One region of the Paracoccus sp. UBA5162 genome, then DNA from elsewhere that is predicted to be linked to it. Evidence: riboswitches for the same ligand, from Rfam matches in the RefSeq annotation. Region 1 holds a riboswitch; the other holds the start of a gene.
The links. Region 1 has a riboswitch for thiamine pyrophosphate ahead of B4A72_RS08920 (YkoF family thiamine/hydroxymethylpyrimidine-binding protein). Riboswitches for the same ligand answer to the same signal wherever they lie in the genome.
Positions count from the first base shown of each region.

Region 2: it holds a riboswitch for thiamine pyrophosphate, as region 1 does, so the genes downstream of both, B4A72_RS15185 (thiamine ABC transporter substrate-binding protein) here and B4A72_RS08920 (YkoF family thiamine/hydroxymethylpyrimidine-binding protein) in region 1, are expected to answer to the same signal.

Region 1 covers NZ_DHXG01000058.1:22,007-27,367, reverse strand. The annotation lists gene B4A72_RS08935 (cation:proton antiporter) at 1-1,543, opposite strand, end outside; gene B4A72_RS08930 (heme-dependent oxidative N-demethylase family protein) at 1,772-2,557, shown strand; gene B4A72_RS08925 (alkene reductase) at 2,666-3,727, shown strand; TPP riboswitch at 3,986-4,099, shown strand; gene B4A72_RS08920 (YkoF family thiamine/hydroxymethylpyrimidine-binding protein) at 4,092-4,700, shown strand; gene B4A72_RS08915 (ABC transporter permease) at 4,705-5,361, shown strand, end outside.
Region 2 covers NZ_DHXG01000093.1:2,479-7,839, reverse strand. The annotation lists gene aroC (chorismate synthase) at 1-602, opposite strand, end outside; gene mutS (DNA mismatch repair protein MutS) at 599-3,235, opposite strand; TPP riboswitch at 3,304-3,402, shown strand; gene B4A72_RS15185 (thiamine ABC transporter substrate-binding protein) at 3,434-4,414, shown strand; gene B4A72_RS15180 (thiamine/thiamine pyrophosphate ABC transporter permease ThiP) at 4,390-5,361, shown strand, end outside.

The DNA of each region.
Region 1 (5,361 bases):
GTTCGCGGAACCGTTCCAGGATCGTCTCGCGTTCATGCGCGGCCAGCGCGATCAGGCCCAGCGTGATGCGGTCGCGGTCGAGGATCTGGGTATTGTCCTCGGCCTCGGCCTGCTCGACGGCGCGGTCCAGCCGCGCGGCGAAACGCTTGGCCTCGGAACGGACGGTCTCGCGCGTCAATTCGTAATTCTCGGCCGTGCTGGCCACCTGTTCGCGCACCGATTGAAGGGCGACGGCGATCACCTGGTTCGACAGCGCCTCGTCCAGCGGCGACAGCCGGTCCAGCCCCAGCCGCCCGATCACCCAACGCAGCGTCGTGCCCTGCACCAGCAGCGTGAACAGCGTGAACCCGGTGGCGAGGATGCCGACCAGGCGCTTGGTCTCGACCGGAACGCGCAGGCTTTCGGTGACGGCCAGCGCCAGCGCCAGCGTGACCGCACCGCGCAACCCGCCCCAAAGGATCGCGATCCGGTAGGGACGCTCCACTGCGGGCGACAGACGCAGCAGCGACAGGATCGGCAGCAATCCGAACAGGATGATCGCGCGGGCAAGAATGGCGGCCAGGATGACGACAAGGATCAGCGCGTAATCGCCCGGTCGCACGTCGTCCAGCAGCCGCGGGATCAACAGCGCGGCCAGGATGAAGATCAGCGCCCCGGCCCAATGCGCCAGCAAATCCCAGACCTCGCGAAGATTGGTCCAGAGGCCGGGCGACAGCCGTGCCGGCCCCATCAGGTTCAGCGTCAGCCCCGCCGCCACGACCGCGACCACGCCCGAGGCGGAAAAGAGCTGCTCGGTCCCGATATAGGCCAGGTAGGGCACCGCGACCGAAACCGAGATCTGGGCCAGTTCGTAGCGTGTGAACCACGCCATCAGGATCAGTGCCGCCCGCGCGGCCAGCCAGCCACCGACAACGCCGCCCGCCATCAGCCAGGGAAAACCGCCGATCGCTTCTGTCAGGCTGGGGTCGGGCAGGCCCATCATCACGAATCCCATGAACAGGCCGAACAGGGCGATGGCGGCGGCGTCGTTCAGCAGGCTTTCGCCCTCGATGATCCGCGCCAGCCGGCGCGGCGCCGACAGCGACCGGAAGATGCCGACCACCGCCGAAGGATCGGTGGTCGACACGATCGCGCCGATCAGCAGGCAGACCACCAGCGGCAGCCCGCTGACCCAGGCCAGCGCGTAGCCGATGGTCAGCGTGGCCACGAAGACCGCCACCACCGCCAGCACCAGGATCGGCACCCAGTCATCGGCCATCCGGCGGACATTCATGCCCAGCGTCGCCTGAAAGATCAGCGTCGGCAGGAAGACATAAAGAAAGACGTTGGACCGGATCGGCAGCGCCAGGATCGATTCCGCCACCGGGTTCAGCGCATCGGTCAGATCGGTGCGCAGCAGGAACAGCGCCGCAGCGCCGATCAGGATGCCGAAAGCCGCCAGAATCACGCTGTAGGGCAGCGAAAGACGCGCCGCCAGCGGCTCGGCCAGGGCGATCAGGATGAACAGTCCCGCAGTGATGGTGGTCAGAACAACGATGTCCATGGGCCTGCGATAACTGGAAAATCGCCGGCAGGGAATATGGCAGGACCCCGCCGGATCGCGCTTTTTCGTGACTGCGCCACCGGCTTGCGCAGCCCGCGCCTGCGCCGGGGGTCCCGGGGGACGCGCAGTCCCCCCGGCGGTCGCGGGACGCAGGAAGGCAGGCAACACGGGCAGCCCGGCCGACAAGGTCATTTGCTCCTGCCGCCGGCACGGGCATGATGCGGGCAGATGAGCACGATCCTGCAACAGCGGCTGGCTTTCGCGCCCTGGGCCGATCCGCGCACAAGGCGCCTGCCCGGCACCATTCCCGTGACCGAGGCCGAATGGCTGCTGACCGACGATGCCTTCGCCGCTCAGATGGCGCTGCGCGACGATCTGATCGCCACCCGGCCCGGCCGCGTGCACGCCTTGCACGAAGACGCCCGTCCCGCCGCGGCCGAGCTTTACCGCCGGATCATGCGCCTGCTGCCCGACCGCGGCTATGATTGCGGCCCGGCGGTCCGGCGTCCCGATGGCGTTCTCGTGCTGCCGGATCCGCAGATGCCGCTGATGACGCTGGGCCGGTTTGTCGCCGAGGATCTGTGCCTGATGATCCCCGGCCCGGATGGCCGGCATGTGCTGGGCGGCGCGATCCTGTGTTTTCCTGCGGGCTGGTCCCTGTCGCAGAAATTCATGCGCCCGATGATGCGCATCCATCGCCCCGTCGCGTCCTATACCGAGGATATCGGCCGCCGCGTCCAGCGGCTGCTGGATGGGCTGCGCCCCGGTCCGGGCCTGATGCGCGGCACGGCGCATCATTCCGACGCGCCGCTGCACCACCCCCTGACCGAGGAACAGGACCGCATCCCGCCCGACCCCGCGCCCTTCATCCGGGTCGAGCGGCAATGTCTGTTCCGCCTGCCCGAAACCGGCGCGGTGGTCTTCTCGATCCATACCAGCGTCATCCGCCCCGAGGCGCTGGACCCCGATCAGCGCCGGGCCCTGCGACAATTTCCGATCCGCCACGGCACCTGAAGCCATGCGCCAGATGGGACGCAAGCTTGCGCCGCGCGCCGTTGAAAACCTCCGGCCCGCCGCACAGGTCGAATGGTCAAAGCACAGGACAGGCAGAAAGGACGCCAGATGCCAACCCTTTTCGATCCGCTGACACTCGGGGCCGTGACCTTGAAGAACCGTCTCGTGATGGCGCCGCTGACGCGCGCGCGCGCCGGCGGATCCCGCGTCCCGAATGCGATGATGGCCGAATATTACCGCCAGCGCGCCAGCGCCGGCCTGATCCTGACCGAGGCGACGTCGGTCACGCCGATGGGGGTGGGCTATGCCGATACGCCCGGCATCTGGAGCCAGGAGCAGGTTGAAGGCTGGGCACGGGTGACCCGCGGCGTCCATGCCGAGGGCGGGCTGATCTTTCTGCAATTGTGGCATGTCGGGCGGATCTCGGCGCCGCTGTTCCTGAACGGCAAATTGCCGGTCGCGCCAAGCGCGATCCGGCCCGAGGGCCATGTCAGCCTGGTGCGGCCGCAGCAGGAATATGTCACCCCCCGGGCACTGGAGACGGATGAAATCCCGGCGATCGTCGAAGCCTATCGCCAGGGCGCGCAGAACGCGAGGGCGGCGGGCTTCGACGGGGTCGAGATTCATGGTGCGAACGGTTATCTCATCGACCAGTTCCTGCAAGACAGCACCAACAGGCGGACCGACCGCTATGGCGGAAGCCTTGAAAACCGCACCCGTTTCCTGGAGGACATCGCAGATGCGGCAATCGGGGTCTGGGGCGCGGATCGGGTGGGCCTTCACCTTGCCCCGCGCGCCGATTCGCACGACATGGGCGACAGCGACCGCAGCGCCCTGTTCACCCGCGTCGCCGACCAGATGCGCCAGCGCGGCCTGGCCTTCCTGTGCCTGCGCGAACATCCGGCCGAAGACAGCCTGCTGGACGCCATCAAGGCCGCCTTCGGTGGTCCGATCATCGCCAATGAAGGGCTGACCCGGGACAGCGCCCGCAGCCTTGTGGGCCAGGGCCGCGCCGATGCGGCGGCTTTCGGACGCGATTTCATCGCCACTCCGGACTTGCCGCGCCGGTTCCGCGAGGGACTGCCCCTGAACCCGCAGGATCCCTCGACCTTCTATGCGGGCGGCGAAAAGGGCTATATCGACTATCTCCCGGCGGAAGCCGCAGCGTAACGCGGAAACGGCCGGCGCGAGGCGCCGGCCGCGACGCCCCGGCCTCGGCAGGCGTCATTCATGGGCCGGATCCCGCGCTGCTTGTGTCCTCCGGTCATTGCCGGGCGCGACCGCAGGATTGGCGATCCCGCGGCGGTCGTGGCGGGGGCGACGCCGCCTTGACCGGCGGCAGCCTGATCTGGTCCGATGAGCCTTCGCGCGCGCCGCGATCGGTCCGAGCGAATCGGTTGCGCCCGGCTGCGGTCTGTGATCACTTCAAGCCATCCACAGGGGTGCCCCGTATGGCCGGGGCTGAGATGCGGGCGCGACGCCTGCGGACCCTCAAAGCTGATCTGGGTCATGCCAGCGGAGCAAGGAGGAACGAATGTTCACCGGCGCACAGATTTCCCTTTACCCGATGACGGACAGGTTCATCGACGTCATCACCGATGCGCTGGCCGCGCTTGGGCCCTATCGCGACCGGCTGCGGATCGAAACCGACGATATCTCCACCCTGCTGGTCGGTCCGCCAGAGGTGCTGTTTCCCGCGATCCGCGACCTTTTCGTCGCCGCCGCCGCCACGCGCACCCATGTCGTCCTGCACGCAACCCTGTCGCGCGGCTGCCCGGGCGAGCCCGACGATCCGATGTGCCGCAGCGACGCGATGGACACATCCCGCGAGCCCCTGGCCCTGCGCCAGGCGGCAGCGCAAGAGGCCTTGCGCGACGCCCCCGAAACCGGAGAAACCGCAGCCGCGCAGCTTTCGCTCTATGTCATGGGCGGCGGCGACCACATGGCCGAAATCTATGGCTGCATCGAGTTTCTTCGCGACAGCGGCGTCTTCGATCGCGCAAAGAACTTCTGCACGCGACTCGGGGGCGATGCCGGTCCCGTCTTCGCCGCGCTCGCCCAGGCGTTCTGCCGCTTCGGTCCGCCCGAAGGGCATGTGACCATCGACCTGACCGTGTCGGCCAATAGTCCCTCCGCGGCCTGATCCGATGCCCAAACCCACGATGCGCGAGCGCGTCACGCGCGCGCTGCCCGCGATCCTGTCGGTCGGCACGCTGATCGCGCTGTGGCAGATCCATGTCAGCCTGTCGGGGATCCCGCCGAGCGTCCTGCCATCGCCCGGCCGGGTCGCCGGACAACTGGCGGCGAACCGACAGGTGATCTGGGCGAATACGGTGCCGACGATCCAGGCGACGCTGCTGGGCTTTGCGGTCTCGCTGGGCGCGGCCTTTGCGTTCTCGGTCCTGATCGATTTCGCGCGTCCGCTGCGCCGGGCGCTGTTTCCGGTCTTCATCATCAGCCAGACGCTGCCGCTGGTGGCGATCGCGCCGCTTGTCGTGCTCTGGTTCGGCTTCGGCCTTGGCCCCAAGATCGCGCTGGTCGCGCTGGTCACGTTCTTTCCGATGCTGGTGGCGCTGGTCGATGGCTACGAGGCGACCGAGCCCGAGATCGAGCAGCTTCTGGCGACGATGGGCGCATCGCGGGCGACCATCTTCCGCCGCGCGCGGTTGCCTTCGGCACTGCCCTTTTTCTTCGCCGGTCTGCGCATTTCGATCACCTATGCCGTCGTCGCGGCGATCTTTGCCGAATATGCCGGGGCGGCGCGCGGGCTGGGCATCTACATCCTGAATGCCAAGAACAATTTC
Region 2 (5,361 bases), on a different contig from region 1:
TTGCGGACGGTGTCGAGATAATCGCTCCAGGCATCGACGGCCGTCGCGTCGGGCAGGAAGAACGGATTTTCCCTGATGGCGGCGGCGTCGAACCGGCCGCGATCCAGATGCATCGCGCCCATCTGCACCATGTAGCCGATGATCCGCAGATCGGGCAGCAGCTGCGCCAGAACCGCCCGCGCCACGCCGCCCGCCGCCACCCGCGCCGCCGTCTCGCGCGCGCTGGAGCGACCGCCACCGCGATAATCGCGCAGACCGTATTTCTGATGATAGGTGATGTCGGCATGGCCGGGGCGAAAGCTGGTGGCGATCTGACCGTAATCCTTGCTGCGTTGATCGGTATTCTCGATCATCAGCTGGATCGGCGTGCCGGTCGTGCGGCCCTCGAAGGTGCCCGACAGGATACGGACCTGATCGGCCTCGCGCCGCTGGGTCGTGTGTTTCGACGTTCCGGGGCGGCGGCGATCCAGGAATTGCTGGATGAAGGTCTCGTCCAGGGCCACGCCGGGGGGCGTGCCGTCCACCGTCGCGCCAAGGGCCGGACCGTGACTTTCGCCCCAGGTGGTGAACCGGAATTCGCGGCCGAAGGTGTTATAGCTCATGCTCGTTCTCCGGTCAGGGCTTTCAGTTCATAGATCAGGTCCAGGGCTTCGCGCGGGCTCAGCGCATCGGGATGGATGTCGCGCAGCCGCGCATCCAGCGGATCGTGCTTCGGCCTCGACGGCGCAGGTGCCGGCGCGGGCGGCACGGCGCGAAACAGCGGCAGTTCCTCGATCAGCGCGGCAGGCCGCGCCGCCCCCTCGCGTTCGCCCGATTCCAGGGCGTCCAGGACCGCGCGCGCGCGGTCCACGACCGAAGCCGGCAACCCCGCCAGCCGCGCCACCTGGACGCCATAGCTGCGGTCGGCCGCACCCTTGCGGACCTCGTGCAGAAAGATCACCTCGCCCTCCCATTCGCGCACGGCGACGGTGGCGTTCTCGACCCCCTCCAGCTTGGCGCTCAGCGCGGTCATCTCGTGGTAGTGGGTCGCGAACAGCGCCCGGCAGCGATTGACCTCGTGCAGATGCTCCATCACCGCCCAGGCGATGGAAAGCCCGTCCCAGGTCGCCGTCCCGCGCCCGATCTCGTCCAGGATCACCAGCGCATGATCGTCGGCCTGATTGAGAATCGCGGCGGTCTCGACCATTTCGACCATGAAGGTGGAACGGCCCCGCGCCAGATCGTCGGCGGCGCCGACACGACTGAAAAGCTGGCTGACCATGCCGATATGGGCATCGCGCGCGGGCACGAAGGCCCCGGCCTGCGCCAGCACGGCGATCAGCGCGTTCTGGCGCAGGAAGGTCGATTTGCCGGCCATGTTGGGCCCGGTCAGCAGCCAGATCGCGGGCGTCTCGGCGGCGGTCAGATCGCAGTCATTGGCGACGAATCCCTCTGTCCTGCGCTTCAGCGCATGTTCCACCACAGGGTGCCGGCCGCCCTCGATCCGAAAGGCGCGGCTGCCATCGACGCGGGGACGCACCCAGCCCTCGCCTGTCGCGATATCGGCGAAGGCGCCGGCAAGGTCGATCTCGGCCAGCGCGCGCGCCGCCTGCCCGATCCGCGGCGCATGATCCAGCACCGCGGCGCGAAGCCCATCGAAGATGCCGCGCTCGATTTCCAGCGCGCGGTCGCGGGCGTTGAGGATGCGCGTCTCCAGTTCCGAAAGCTCGACCGTGGTAAAGCGGATCTGGTTGGCGGTGGTCTGACGGTGGATGAAGGTGTCCGCCATCGCCAGCATCCGGTCGGCATGGGTGGTGGTGGTCTCGATGAAATATCCCAGCACGTTGTTGTGCCTGATCTTCAGGCTTTGCACCCCGGCCCTGGCGGCGTAATCGGCCTGCATCCCGGCGATCACGCCGCGCCCCTCGTCGCGCAGGCGGCGGGTCTGGTCCAGATCGGCGTCGTGACCGGGCGCGACGAAACCGCCATCGCGACCCAGCAGCGGCGGCTCGGCCACCAATGCCTGTTCCAGAAGATGGATCAAATCGTCATGTCCGGCCAGATCGCGTGCGGCGTCGCGCAGGATCGGCGCGACATCGCCGGACAGCCGCGCGGCGATCCGGGCACCCTGGGTCAGGCCGGCACGGATCGCGGCCAGATCGCGCGGTCCGCCCCGGTCCAGCGCCAGACGGGACAGGGCGCGGTCCATGTCGGGCACACGGGCCAGTGCCTCGCGCAGATCGGTCGCGAGGCGCGGATCATCGACCATCTGCGCCACCGCGTCGTGCCGCGCATGGATCAGCGCCAGATCGCGGCTGGGGGCGCTGATGCGGCGTTCCAGCAGCCGCGCCCCCGCCGCCGTGACGGTTCGGTCGATGGCAGCCAGCAGCGATCCCTCGCGCCCGCCCGACAAGGCCTGGGTCAATTCCAGATTGCGCCGGGTCGAGGCGTCGATCTGCATCGCGGCGCCGTGGCGTTCGCGCGCAGGCGGGCGCAACAGCGGCAACCTGCCTTTCTGCGTCATCTCCAGATACTCGACGATCGCCCCCATCGCCGACAGTTCCGCGCGCCCGAAGGTGCCGAATCCGTCCAGCGTCTCGACCCCGTAAAGCGCGCAGAGCCGACGAGCACCCGCGCCGCTGTCGAAGGCGCCGGCGTGACGATCGGTCAGGGCGGCGCCCGATTCCGCCGCCAGATCGCCGAGGCCCGCACCTTCGCAGGCCAGAATTTCACGCGGCGCAAGCCTGGCCAGTTCGGGTCCGAGGCGCGGCAGCGGACATTCCATTACCTGAAACGCGCCGGTCGAGATATCGACCCAGGCCAGTGCGCTGTCCTGGCGTACGGTCGCGAAGGCGGCCAGGAAATTGTGGCGCCGTGCCTCCAGCAGCGATTCCTCGGTCAGGGTACCGGGCGTGACCAGCCGCACCACGTCGCGGGCAACGACCGACTTGGACCCCCGTTTCCTGGCCTCGGCCGGATCTTCCATCTGTTCGGCGATGGCGACGCGGAACCCCTTGCGGATCAGCGTCAGCAGATAGCTTTCGGCGGCATGGACCGGCACCCCGCACATCGGGATGGGCTGGCCCTCATGGGTGCCGCGTTTCGTCAGCGCGATGTCCAGGGCGGCGGCGGCGGCCACGGCGTCGTCGAAGAACATCTCGTAGAAATCGCCCATGCGATAGAACAGAAGCGCGCCGGGATTGGCGTCCCGGATCGCCAGATACTGCGCCATCATCGGTGTGGGCTGATCGCTCATGCCGGTCCTTCGTCTGTCCTTGCCGGCGGTTCTATCCGCTTGCGCCGGGCTGTGGAACCACTACATTCAGACCCACCTCGGGGGGCCATACCGGCTGAGACGCGACGCGCGGACCCGTTGAACCTGATCCGGCTAACACCGGCGGAGGGAAGGTGACGCTGCCCTTTCTTTCGAAACCCCGTCTGAAAGGAGGCAGCGATGAAGAAGACCCTGATCCTCGCCCTGCTGGCCGCGACCCCCGCCGCCGCGCAGGACAAGCCCGTGCTGACCGTCTATGCCGGCGATTACATCGCCAGCGAATGGGGCCCCGGCCCCAGGATCGAAGAAGGGTTCGAGGCGTTCTGCGACTGCGACCTTCGTTTCGTGACCGGCGACATCCTGCCCCGTATTCTGATGGAGGGCGAAAACACCCAGGCCGACATCGTCTTCGGACTGAATACCGATGTCACGGCGCGGGCGCGCGCCTCGGGATTGTTCGCGCCGCATGGGCAGGATACCTCGGCCATGTCGATGCCGGTGGAATGGACCGATGACATCTTCCTGCCCTATAACTGGGGCGAGACGGCCTTTGTCTATGACGAGACGCGGCTGGACAATCCGCCGGCCAGTTTCGAAGACCTGCTGAACGCGCCCGACGATCTGAAGATCGTGATCCAGGATCCGCGCTCTTCCATTTCCGGCCTCGCGCTGCTGCTTTGGGTCAAGGCGGTTTATGGCGATGAGGCGCCCGAGGCATGGGCCCGGCTGGCGCCCAAGGTGCTGACGGTGACCAAGGGCTGGTCGGAAAGCTATGGCATGTTCACCGAGGGTGAGGCCGATATGGTGCTGTCCTACACCACCTCGCCCGCCTATCACATCGAGGCCGAAGACGATACGACCAAGCGCGCCGCGATCTTTCCCGAAGGTCATTATTTCATGGCCGAACTGGCCGCGCAGCTGAAAGGCACCGACCAGCCGGAACTGGCACAGAAATTCATGGACTGGATCCTGACCCCGGATTTTCAGAAGTCGATCCCGCTGGCGAACTGGTCGCTGCCCGCGAAACTGCCCGAGGCCGAATGGCCCAGGGTCATGCGAGAGCTGCCGCGCCCGGAAAAGACCCTGTTCTATTCCGAAGACGAGGCCGAGGCGCTTCGCAAACCGGCGCTGGATGAATGGCTGCGGGCATTCTCGCAATAAGACACCAGTCCGGCGGCGCGGCCGTCGCGGCCGGCCTGGGGACGCTGATCCTGGGCACCCTTGCGGCGGTCGCGTGGCAGGCACGTGGGCTGTCCGGGCTGGGCCCCTGGGATTGGCGGGCGGTCTGGTTCACGATCTGGCAGGCCGCGGTATCGGCGGGCCTGTCGGCGGCGCTGGCCATTCCGGTGGCCCGCGCGCTGGCCAGACGGCGCTTTCCGGGACGATCGGTTCTGGTCACGCTGCTGGGCGCGCCCTTCATCCTGCCCGTGATCGTCGCGATCATGGGACTGATCGCGGTCTTCGGCCGCAACGGCGCCATCAACGAGGGCCTGCGCGCGGCAGGCCTGCCGGAATTCAGTGTCTATGGCTGGCAGGGCGTCATCCTGGCCCATGTCTTCTTCAACCTGCCGCTGTCGGTGCGCCTGATCCTGCAGGGCTGGCAGGCCATTCCGGCGGAACGATTTCGTCTGGCCGAAAGCCTGGGCTTCGCGCCCGCCGACATGGCGCGGCATCTGGAACGGCCGATGCTGCGCGGCGTGTTGCCGGGCGTCTGGCTGGCGGTGTTCCTGGTCTGCCTGACCAGCTTCACCGTCGCGCTGGCGCTTGGCGGCGGGCCTTCGGCCACGACCGTGGAACTGGCGATCTATCAGGCCTTCCGCTTTGATTTCGATCTGGGGCGGGCGGCGACGCTGGGTCTGATCCAGATCGGGTTGTCGATCGCGGCGATGACGCTGGCCCGCTGGATCGCCATCCCCGCTGCCTTCGGAACGGGGCTGGACGAGGCACAGGGTCCGCGCGGACCGGCGGGCTGGCGACTGGGCGCGGACGCGCTGTCGATCGCGCTGGCGGCGCTGTTCCTGTTGTGGCCGATCATCGGCGTGACGGTGCAGGGCCTACCCCGCATCCCCGCCCTGCCGCCCGAGGTCTGGGCCGCCGCGCTGCGATCG